One region of the Thermorhabdus hydrogeniformans genome, then DNA from elsewhere that is predicted to be linked to it. Evidence: riboswitches for the same ligand, from Rfam matches in the RefSeq annotation. Region 1 holds a riboswitch; the other holds the start of a gene.
What was found. A riboswitch is a leader RNA that binds a small molecule or an ion and turns the genes downstream of it on or off. The one in region 1 is predicted to bind S-adenosylmethionine.
Positions count from the first base shown of each region.

Region 2: linked by a shared signal. The riboswitch ahead of ACKX14_RS09885 (homocysteine synthase) and the one ahead of ACKX14_RS10240 (ABC transporter substrate-binding protein) in region 1 are both predicted to bind S-adenosylmethionine.

Region 1 covers NZ_JBJYKD010000019.1:36,697-41,295, forward strand. The annotation lists gene uvrA (excinuclease ABC subunit UvrA) at 1-1,151, shown strand, start outside; SAM riboswitch class I at 1,467-1,586, shown strand; gene ACKX14_RS10240 (ABC transporter substrate-binding protein) at 1,658-2,731, shown strand; gene ACKX14_RS10245 (ABC transporter ATP-binding protein) at 2,820-3,686, shown strand; gene ACKX14_RS10250 (ABC transporter permease) at 3,659-4,599, shown strand, end outside.
Region 2 covers NZ_JBJYKD010000018.1:14,912-19,510, reverse strand. The annotation lists gene ACKX14_RS09905 (iron-containing alcohol dehydrogenase) at 1-354, opposite strand, end outside; gene ACKX14_RS09900 (helix-turn-helix transcriptional regulator) at 657-872, shown strand; gene ACKX14_RS09895 (hypothetical protein) at 897-1,337, shown strand; gene codY (GTP-sensing pleiotropic transcriptional regulator CodY) at 1,573-2,358, shown strand; SAM riboswitch class I at 2,442-2,556, shown strand; gene ACKX14_RS09885 (homocysteine synthase) at 2,627-3,901, shown strand; gene metX (homoserine O-acetyltransferase MetX) at 3,924-4,599, shown strand, end outside.

The sequences.
Region 1 (4,599 bases):
CGGTTGTGGCCGCGGGCCCTGTGGAGGTTGTGGAGAGGTGCGAGGAATCCATCACCGGTCAGTACCTGAGCGGTAAAAAGCGGATACCGGTGCCGGTCAAAAGGAGAAAGCCCGACGGCCGGTGGCTGGAACTTAAAGGCTGCCGGGAGCACAACCTGAAAAATATAGATGTCAAATTCCCCGTTGGGCTTTTTGTTTGCGTGACCGGGGTCTCCGGTTCGGGGAAGAGCACCCTGGTCAATGAGATACTTTATAAGGCCCTTAAAGAAAAGCTCTACAAAGTCAAGACAAACCCCGGAGAGTTTGACAAAATCCTGGGGATAAAGCATGTGGAGAAGGTCATAAATATAGACCAGTCCCCCATCGGCAGGACGCCCCGTTCCAATCCCGCCACTTATACCAACGTATTTAACGACATCCGCGAGGTCTTTGCCATGACTCCGGAGGCCAGGATGAGGGGGTACAAACCCGGCCGGTTCAGCTTCAACGTCAGGGGCGGCCGGTGCGAGGCATGCAAGGGTGACGGCATAATAAAGATTGAGATGCACTTTTTAGCCGATATTTACGTCCCCTGTGAGGTGTGCAAAGGAAAGCGCTATAACCGGGAGACGCTGGAAGTCAAATACAAGGGCAGGAGCATCGCAGACGTGCTGGACATGACGGTGGACGAGGCGGCGGAGTTCTTCCAGAACATCCCCAAAATCAAGAGAAAACTGGACACCATGAAGGATGTCGGCCTTGGCTATATTAAACTGGGGCAGCCTTCCACCACGCTGTCCGGCGGAGAGGCCCAGCGCGTGAAACTTGCTACGGAGCTTTCCAGGAAAAGCAACGGCGGAACCCTGTATATCCTCGACGAGCCCACTACGGGCCTTCATCCGGCGGATATTCAGAAGTTGCTCGACGTGCTGCACAGGCTGGTGGATGGCGGCAGCACCGTCATAGTCATTGAACACAATCTGGACGTTATAAAGACCGCCGACTACATCATAGACCTGGGGCCCGAAGGAGGCGACATGGGCGGAAACATTGTGGCCACGGGCACGCCGGAGGAAGTGGCGGAGAACCCGGCTTCCTACACGGGGCAGTTTTTAAAAAAGGTGCTGAACAGCAGGAATTATATCAATGAAAGACTTGCGGCGGCCGAATGACCGCTGCCGTGGAACAACACAAGGCCCGAGTGAAAAAGCTCATGTTCTGCCTGCAGTCTGCACACATACATTTATCCCGCTTATTCCCCTTGCTTTGGGGTGTTATGGCGTGAAAGTTTAAAGCCGGGAATGATTGCAACAAATTTCTAGCAGGTATTGACAGGTGCGACTCTCTTTGCTATAATTCCAAGTAATCATATAGGGTATTATGGGATTGCCAAAATCGATAGTGGCGGCCGGAAAAATTTGATGTTAACGAATTACTTAATCTCATAATACAAATCGAATACAGTTTCGCGAAACTGAATAAAAACTCTCTTATCCAGAGAGGCGGAGGGACTGGCCCAATGAAGCCCGGCAACAGCTCAAACAGCAAGTGGTTTGAGAAATGTGCCAATTCCTGCAGAATGAGTTTTTCATTCTGATAGATAAGAGGGGGTGCATGCTAGCTGTAGCCTCTTCTGTCTATCAGAAGAGGCTAAATTTTTATGACGGAGGAATAAAAAATGATGAAAAAACTGATTGTTATTGCGGTTATAGCTACTTTATTGGCATCCTTTACTGCAGGCTGCGGTAAAGCCAAAGAAACTGAAGAAACTAAAAGTACAGCCGCGCCAGCCGGAGAAACAACAAAGATCAAGGTTGCTCACCTTCCCATTCCTGGCCAGGCTCTGTATTACATAGCCCGGGCTGAAGGTTTCTTTGCGGAAGAAAACCTGGACGTGGAACTGATACCAATTAAAAAATCAGCCGAAGTCTATAATCTGCTTCAGGCCGGCAAAGTGGATGTGGGTTCCGCGGGAACCGCCGCCCCTCTGACCTTCATTTCTAAAGGGGCGCCTTTTACGATTGTTGGGGGGCTCCTTGGTGAGGGCAGCGCCATCGTAGTACCTGCTGACTCATCCATTAAAGAGATTAAGGATCTTAAGGACAAGAAAATTGCCACTGTCCGCATGGCTACTGGCGACATTGTAGTCAAAGCCCAGCTTATAAAAGACGGTCTGAAGCCAGAAGATCTTGAATATGTTGAATTTCCTTCGGCCACAGATTCCCTGGCAGCTCTGCAATCCGGCAAGGTGGATGCTGCCATCTCTTGGCCCCCTTACTCCGATGCTGCCATTAAGACCGGAGAGATTAAGGTTCTCAAGTGGACAGGTGACATGGCTCCCGGTCACCCCTGCTGCCGGGTTGTTTTCAACAATGACTTCGTTGCCAAAAACCCTGAGGCTGTGGTCAGTTTCCTAAAAGCTCTGATTAAAGCCGAGAAGTTTTTTAACGAAAACCCTGAAGAGAGTCTGAATATCGTAGCTGATGCCTTAAAGGTTGACAAAGATACCATCCGGGCTACCTTGGTAGACGAGAAGACCAGCCTGATTTCAGCAGACCCCAACAAGAAGGCGGTTTTTGAATTCTACGAAAATATGAAGAAAGTCGGATACCTGGAGCCGAACGCTAAAGACCCCGCAGGTAACATCGATACCAGCTTCTACAGGAAAGCCCTAAACGAGCTGGTCCAAGCCAACCCGGATGATGCATTCTACAGGAAAGCTTTGGAGAACTATCAGAAAAACAATGAATAAGCCTTTGCTGCAGGCCCTCTGCATAATTTTGGCCCCATGGGGCTTATGGCTATTGAGTTCGCAGGTGATTTAACGAAGGAGGGGAACCATGGTAGAGATCAGTATTCGTAATATTGAAATGTATTTCCCAGTCAACAAAGTGCCGGTCAAGGTCTTGGACGGGGTAAACTTGGATATCCATAAGGGGGAGTTTGTCAGCATCATAGGGCCCAGCGGCTGCGGCAAAAGCACCCTCATTAGCCTGGTGGCCGGGCTCCAGTTCCCCAACAGCGGTGAAGTATCAGTCAACAATCGGAAGGTGACCGGTCCTGGCTCTGACCGCGGAGTGGTATTTCAAGATTATACCCTCTTTCCGTGGATGACCACCCTGGAAAACATCGTTTTTGCCCTGGAAGAAGTGGAAAAAGGTTTGAGTAAAAAAGACTTACGGGTCAAAGCACGACAATTCCTGGATATCGTGGGCTTAGGAGATTTTGCCAATAACTACCCCGGCGAACTTTCCGGCGGCATGCAGCAGCGGGTAGCCATCGCCCGAGCCTTTGCCTTAAATCCCAGAATATTGTTGATGGATGAGCCTTTCGGGGCTGCCGATGCCCTGACCAGAGTCCATCTCCAGGACCTCCTCCTGCATCTTTGGGAATCTGACCGCAAGACCGTTTTATTAGTAACCCACGATATAGACGAGGCCCTAATCCTGTCCGACCGGATCGTGGTTATGACTCGACGGCCAAGCAGGGTTAAACAGATAGTTGAGGTTAATTTTGAGCGTCCGAGAAACCGGACCGGCCTTACACGGTCTTCCGAATATATCGCTTTAAAATCCCATCTATTATCTTTACTTTATGACGAATTATCCGAACCTTTAGCACAACAAAAGGAGAAGCTTGAGATTATGGGTGAGCTGTTAGGAAAGGGGGTATCCAAGCAATGTACAGCAAAACAGTTACCAGACTAGGTGCGGCCATCATTTGGCTTGCCTTGCTGGCAGTGGTGCAGGTTCCGGATGCTGCGGAGCAGCAGATTGAATCAAAAGTCTTGTATACCGGGCTTATATTGGGTATACTTGGATACCTTGCTTTTATCAACTGCTTAAACGCAGGAGGCAGGGTCGACGATGATTACCTTCAAAACAAAAGTGATGTTCTAAGCATTATAGGCATTATAATCTTAACCTGGGAAATAACCGTTGCCAAACTGGGGCTTGGGTCCCCCATCTTCTGGATTGCCCCCGCCAAAGTGCTGGTGGCTTTATATGAAGACCTGAGCTTTCTGAGTCAAAGTTTTCTCAGTTCTATGAAGCTGCTGCTTGGAGGTTATTTTCTGGCACTGCTATCTGCCATCCCCTTGGGACTTTGGATCGGCTGGAACAGGAGGCTGCTGCTGGCGGTATACCCCATCACCAAGATCGCTTCTCCGATCCCCCCTACGGTCTTACTTCCTTATGCCTTGATGATTTTTAAAACCATCGACCAAGCGGCAATGTTCATCATCTTCATCGGTGCTTTCTGGCCGGTACTAATCAACACTCTTCACGGGGTTTTTAATGTTGATTACAGGCTGATTAACTCAGCAAAAAGCTTTGGGATAAGCAATGGCAAATTGCTGCTCCGGGTACTGCTGCCCGGGGCAGCCCCCGGTATTTTCTCCGGAGCCATGGTGGGTCTGGTTCTTTCCTTCATTATGCTGACCGTAGCCGAAATGGTGGGTGCTGATGCCGGCCTGGGTTATTATGTTTCATACTATGCCGATATGACAGAATTTGACAAGGTCTTGGCAGGCATTATCTTCATCGGTATTGTGGTCACAGGTGTGGTCTATATATTTGATAAGATTCGGCACTACTGCCTGCGCTGGCAGAGAAATTCAAA
Region 2 (4,599 bases), on a different contig from region 1:
CCATACGTCGCCTTCATAGGGCACTCCGACGGCGATGGCCTTGGCGGTGTCTATCACGCTTCCGCCCCCCACGGCCAGGATGAATTTGATGGAGTTTTCCCGGCACAATTTTATGCCCTCTCTCACCAGGCTCAAACGGGGATTGGGCTGGATGCCCGACAGCTCCACAAACTCTACGCCGGATTGCCTGAGCGACTTTACCACCCTGTCGTAAAGCCCCGTTCTCTTTATGCTCCCTCCGCCGTAGCAAAAAAGGACCTTCTTTTCATACCGCGCGGTTTCTTCCCCTATGAGTTTCTCCGTCCCCTTTCCGAAAATAATTTTTGTGGGGTTTTTGAAAACAAAGTTTTCCACACCATCACTTCCTTTTGACTTAAGATATCGCTAATAATAGTATAAATTTTATGGCTGAATTGTTAAAGTAAGCACTTAAGCGATACCTGGTTACAAAAATATACCGTCGGTATGCTGCAGTTAAATCTACTAAACTTTTTACCGCATTTAATCTGATTTTCTGGCTGCCACTGGAAGAATACTTTTGTATTCTGGACACTGAATAGACGCAACTCTAATGCATGAGATGTAAAGCATACTTTACAAAACCTTGTTCAAATGATATAATCGGTGTAAAGCTAACTTTACACCGATGTTGGGAGGTGGCTTTTATAAAAAACTATGTTAAAAAACTCAGAGAGGAGAAAGGATTAACCCAGGAGCAGCTGGCGAAAAAAGTGCATGTCTCCCGCCAGACCATTAACGCCATTGAAACGGGGCGTTATAAACCTTCGATAATTCTCGCACTGAAAATGGCGAATATTTTTGAACTTCCGATGGAACAAATCTTCATCCTGGAACCGTCTGATTGGGAATAAATTTTTATATGGGAGTTGATGATAATGTCAAAGAAAAACAGCATGCAGGATAGGGCTATAAAGCACCTCCGCAGTTACCTGTGGTTCGGAGGCGTATATCTCGCGGGTGCCGCCATATGGTTTGTGATAAGTTTTATAAAACAGGAACTTGATACTCCGGTAGCATTTATTTGGCTGACAGGTTCGGCCGCATATATTTCGGGGATCACTCTGGCGGTGAGACGCATAAATCAAATAAAATCCGGAAAGCTGGAAGTCTGGGCGGCAGAGCCCGATGAACGCAAAGAGTTTATCACCGCCAAAGCGGCTAACGGAGCGTTCTGGTGGACCATTTTGATATTATTTGCCATCCTGGGCGGAGAAACGGGACAAAAAGGAAAAATTCCTGCAGACATCAGCGCAATTCTCCTGACTGAAATTATTCTGTACTTTGCCCATTATATTTACTATATACGTAAGTATTAAGATTTAATATTAACAAATTTTTTTTGTACCGTTGCCCATTTTTAAGTTAAGTTAATCGATCCTTTGTTTTTTTAAAAACATCCGAACCTTTCAGGGGGAAAAACGTCCATTCAACATTAAGGCGAATTCAAGCAATTGTGCAATTTTTTGTGAAAATGTAATATTTGAAGTTTAAAACATGTAAATTATGCTAATAATTTTATTTGAAGAGTAATTTTGAGGAGGATGAAGTACTATGGCAGAGAACTTATTAGAAAAAACCAGGAAAATCAACAAATTGTTGCAGAGGACGGCCGGGTACCCGGTGGATTTCGACGAGGTATGCAAAATCCTGGGGGAGGTGCTGTCTGTAAACGCCTATGTCGCCAGCCGGAAGGGTAAGGTTTTGGGCTTTTATTTGATGGAAGACTCCGATGGCGATCCGGTTCGGGAGATGGTGCTGGAGGAAAAGGTTTTTCCAAAACATTATAACGACAGGCTGCTGGAGATCCGGGAGACAAGGCCCAATCTAACTCCGGATGCCCTTGAGATGGCTGAGGAAAGCACTGCCCAGGGTCCCGGCACAGGCATGTTGATGACAATAGTGCCGATTAACGGCGGCGGGGAAAGGTTGGGGACGCTGGTTTTAACCAGATTTGGCAGGGAGTTCACCGAAGAGGACCTGGTCCTGGCGGAATACAGTGCAACGGTTGTGGGCATGGAGATATTGAGGTCAAAAAATGAAGAAATTGAGGAAGAGGCGCGCAAGAAAGCCATTGCCCAACTGGCGATCGGGACGCTGTCCTTTTCGGAACTGGAAGCGGTGGAACATATTTTTGAAGAACTGGATGGAAATGAAGGGCTGCTGGTGGCCAGCAAGATTGCCGACAAGGTCGGCATCACCAGGTCTGTCATTGTAAATGCCCTGAGAAAATTCGAAAGCGCCGGCGTCATAGAATCGCGGTCGCTGGGCATGAAAGGTACATATATAAGAATACTCAACGATAAACTGGTAGAAGAACTTAAAAAAATTAGATCTTAACTGCGCCCTATAAATTTATATTGACAACGGTTTTATCCCCTGATATAATCAATAAAAATTGAATATGATAAAGGTTGTAAAACCTCTTATCAAGAGTGGTGGAGGGACTGGCCCTATGAAACCCGGCAACCGTTAGAAGCTTTGCTTCTAAAATGGTGCCAATTCCTGCAAAACGCCAGGCGTTTTGAGAGATAAGAGGAAGGTGGTCAAAAACCCTCTTCTTATCGAAGGGGGTTTTTTTTATACAAAAACCGGAGGAGGAATCATTATGACAAATTACAGATTCAACACGCTGGCCCTTCATGCGGGGCAGGAGGCGGACCCCGTTACGGGGTCCAGGGCGGTACCCATCTATCAGACCACCTCCTATGTGTTCAAGAGTACCGAACATGCCGCAAACCTGTTTGCCCTGAAAGAGGAAGGAAATATATATACCCGCATCATGAACCCCACGCAGGATGTGCTGGAAAAACGCATGGCCGCTCTCGAAGGCGGCGTTGGGGCGCTGGCCCTTTCTTCCGGCCAGGCGGCCATAGCCTATTCCATAATGAATATCGCAAAGGCCGGAGATGAAATCGTCTCTTCAAGTAATCTGTATGGCGGGACTCATAACCTTCTGGCATCGACATTAAAACGGCTGGGCATACAAGTAAAATTTGTTGATCCCAGCGACCCGGCAAATTATAGAAAGGCCATAGGGCCCCGGACCAGAGCGCTTTACGGGGAAATAATCGGCAACCCGAAGATAGACATCCTGGATGTGGAAGAAGTGGCAAAAATAGCCCATGATGCGGGCGTACCCCTTATCGTGGACAATACCTTCGCCACACCCTACCTGTGCAGGCCCTTTGAATTCGGTGCCGACATAGTGGTGCACTCCGCCACGAAATTTATCGGCGGGCACGGCACCTGCATAGGAGGGATTATCGTGGACTCGGGGAAGTTCGACTGGACAAATGGTAAATTCCCCGAATTGACCGAACCGGACCCCAGTTACCACGGCATAGTATACACCGAAGTCTTCGGAAAAGCCGCCTATATAGCCAGAGCGAGAACCCAGCTCCTCAGGGATATGGGAGCCTGCATGAGTCCCTTCAATGCCTTTTTGCTGCTGCAGGGACTGGAGACTCTCCACGTGAGAATGCAGCGCCATGTGGAAAACGCCCAAAAGGCGGCGGAGTTTCTCAATAATCATCCAAAAGTCGTGTGGGTCAATTACCCGGGGCTTGCCGAGTCCCCATATTACCCGCTGGCCCAAAAATACCTGCCGGAGGGCCCCGGAGCCATATTCACCTTTGGAATTAAAGGGGGTCTGGAAGCGGGAAAAAGATTTATAGAAAGCGTGAGGCTTTTCTCTCATCTTGCAAATGTGGGCGACGCGAAGTCTCTGGTGATACACCCGGCCAGCACCACCCACCAGCAACTGAGCCCGGAAGAACAACTGGCGGCGGGAGTCACTCCAGACATGATAAGAATATCCGTTGGTATCGAAGATATTGAGGACATATTGGAGGATCTGGAAAGGGGCCTTGCGGCTGTTTAATTCATCCGGAAGGAGGAAGCCCGTGATAGTTAAAGAGCGTCTGTTTTCCTTTACAAAAGAGGAGATTGAATTCACTACCGAGAGCGGGTATACTTTCGATTACATCCAGGTGGCCTATGAGACTTACGGCAGATTAAACCGGCAAAAAGATAACGCCGTCCTGGTTTTGCACGCCTTGACAGGGGATGCACATGCGGCGGGAGTTTACACCAACCGGGACCCAAAACCAGGCTGGTGGGACCCCATGATCGGTACCGGACGGGCCCTGGATACGGACAGATATTTTGTCATATGCTCCAATGTCCTGGGAGGATGCAGGGGCACCACGGGCCCATCCTCCGTTAATCCACGAACAAATGTACCTTACGGCATGGGTTTTCCTCCCATAAATATACGGGATATGGTAAGATTGCAAAAAATTTTGCTGGATTACCTGGGGATAAAGAAATTAAGGATGGCCATCGGTGGTTCCATGGGTGGTATGCAAGCCCTGGAGTGGGCGGTGACCTTTCCCGATTTTGTGGAGGCGGTAGTGCCCATAGCCGCCACCCATAAACTCTCTCCGCTTGCCGTTGCCTTCAATTACGCGGGCATAAAGGCCATAGAGAACGACCCGGCCTGGAGAAACGGAGACTACTATTCTGTCGGTCAGCCGGTGAGAGGGCTTTCCCTGGCCAGGATGATAGGTACCCTCACAT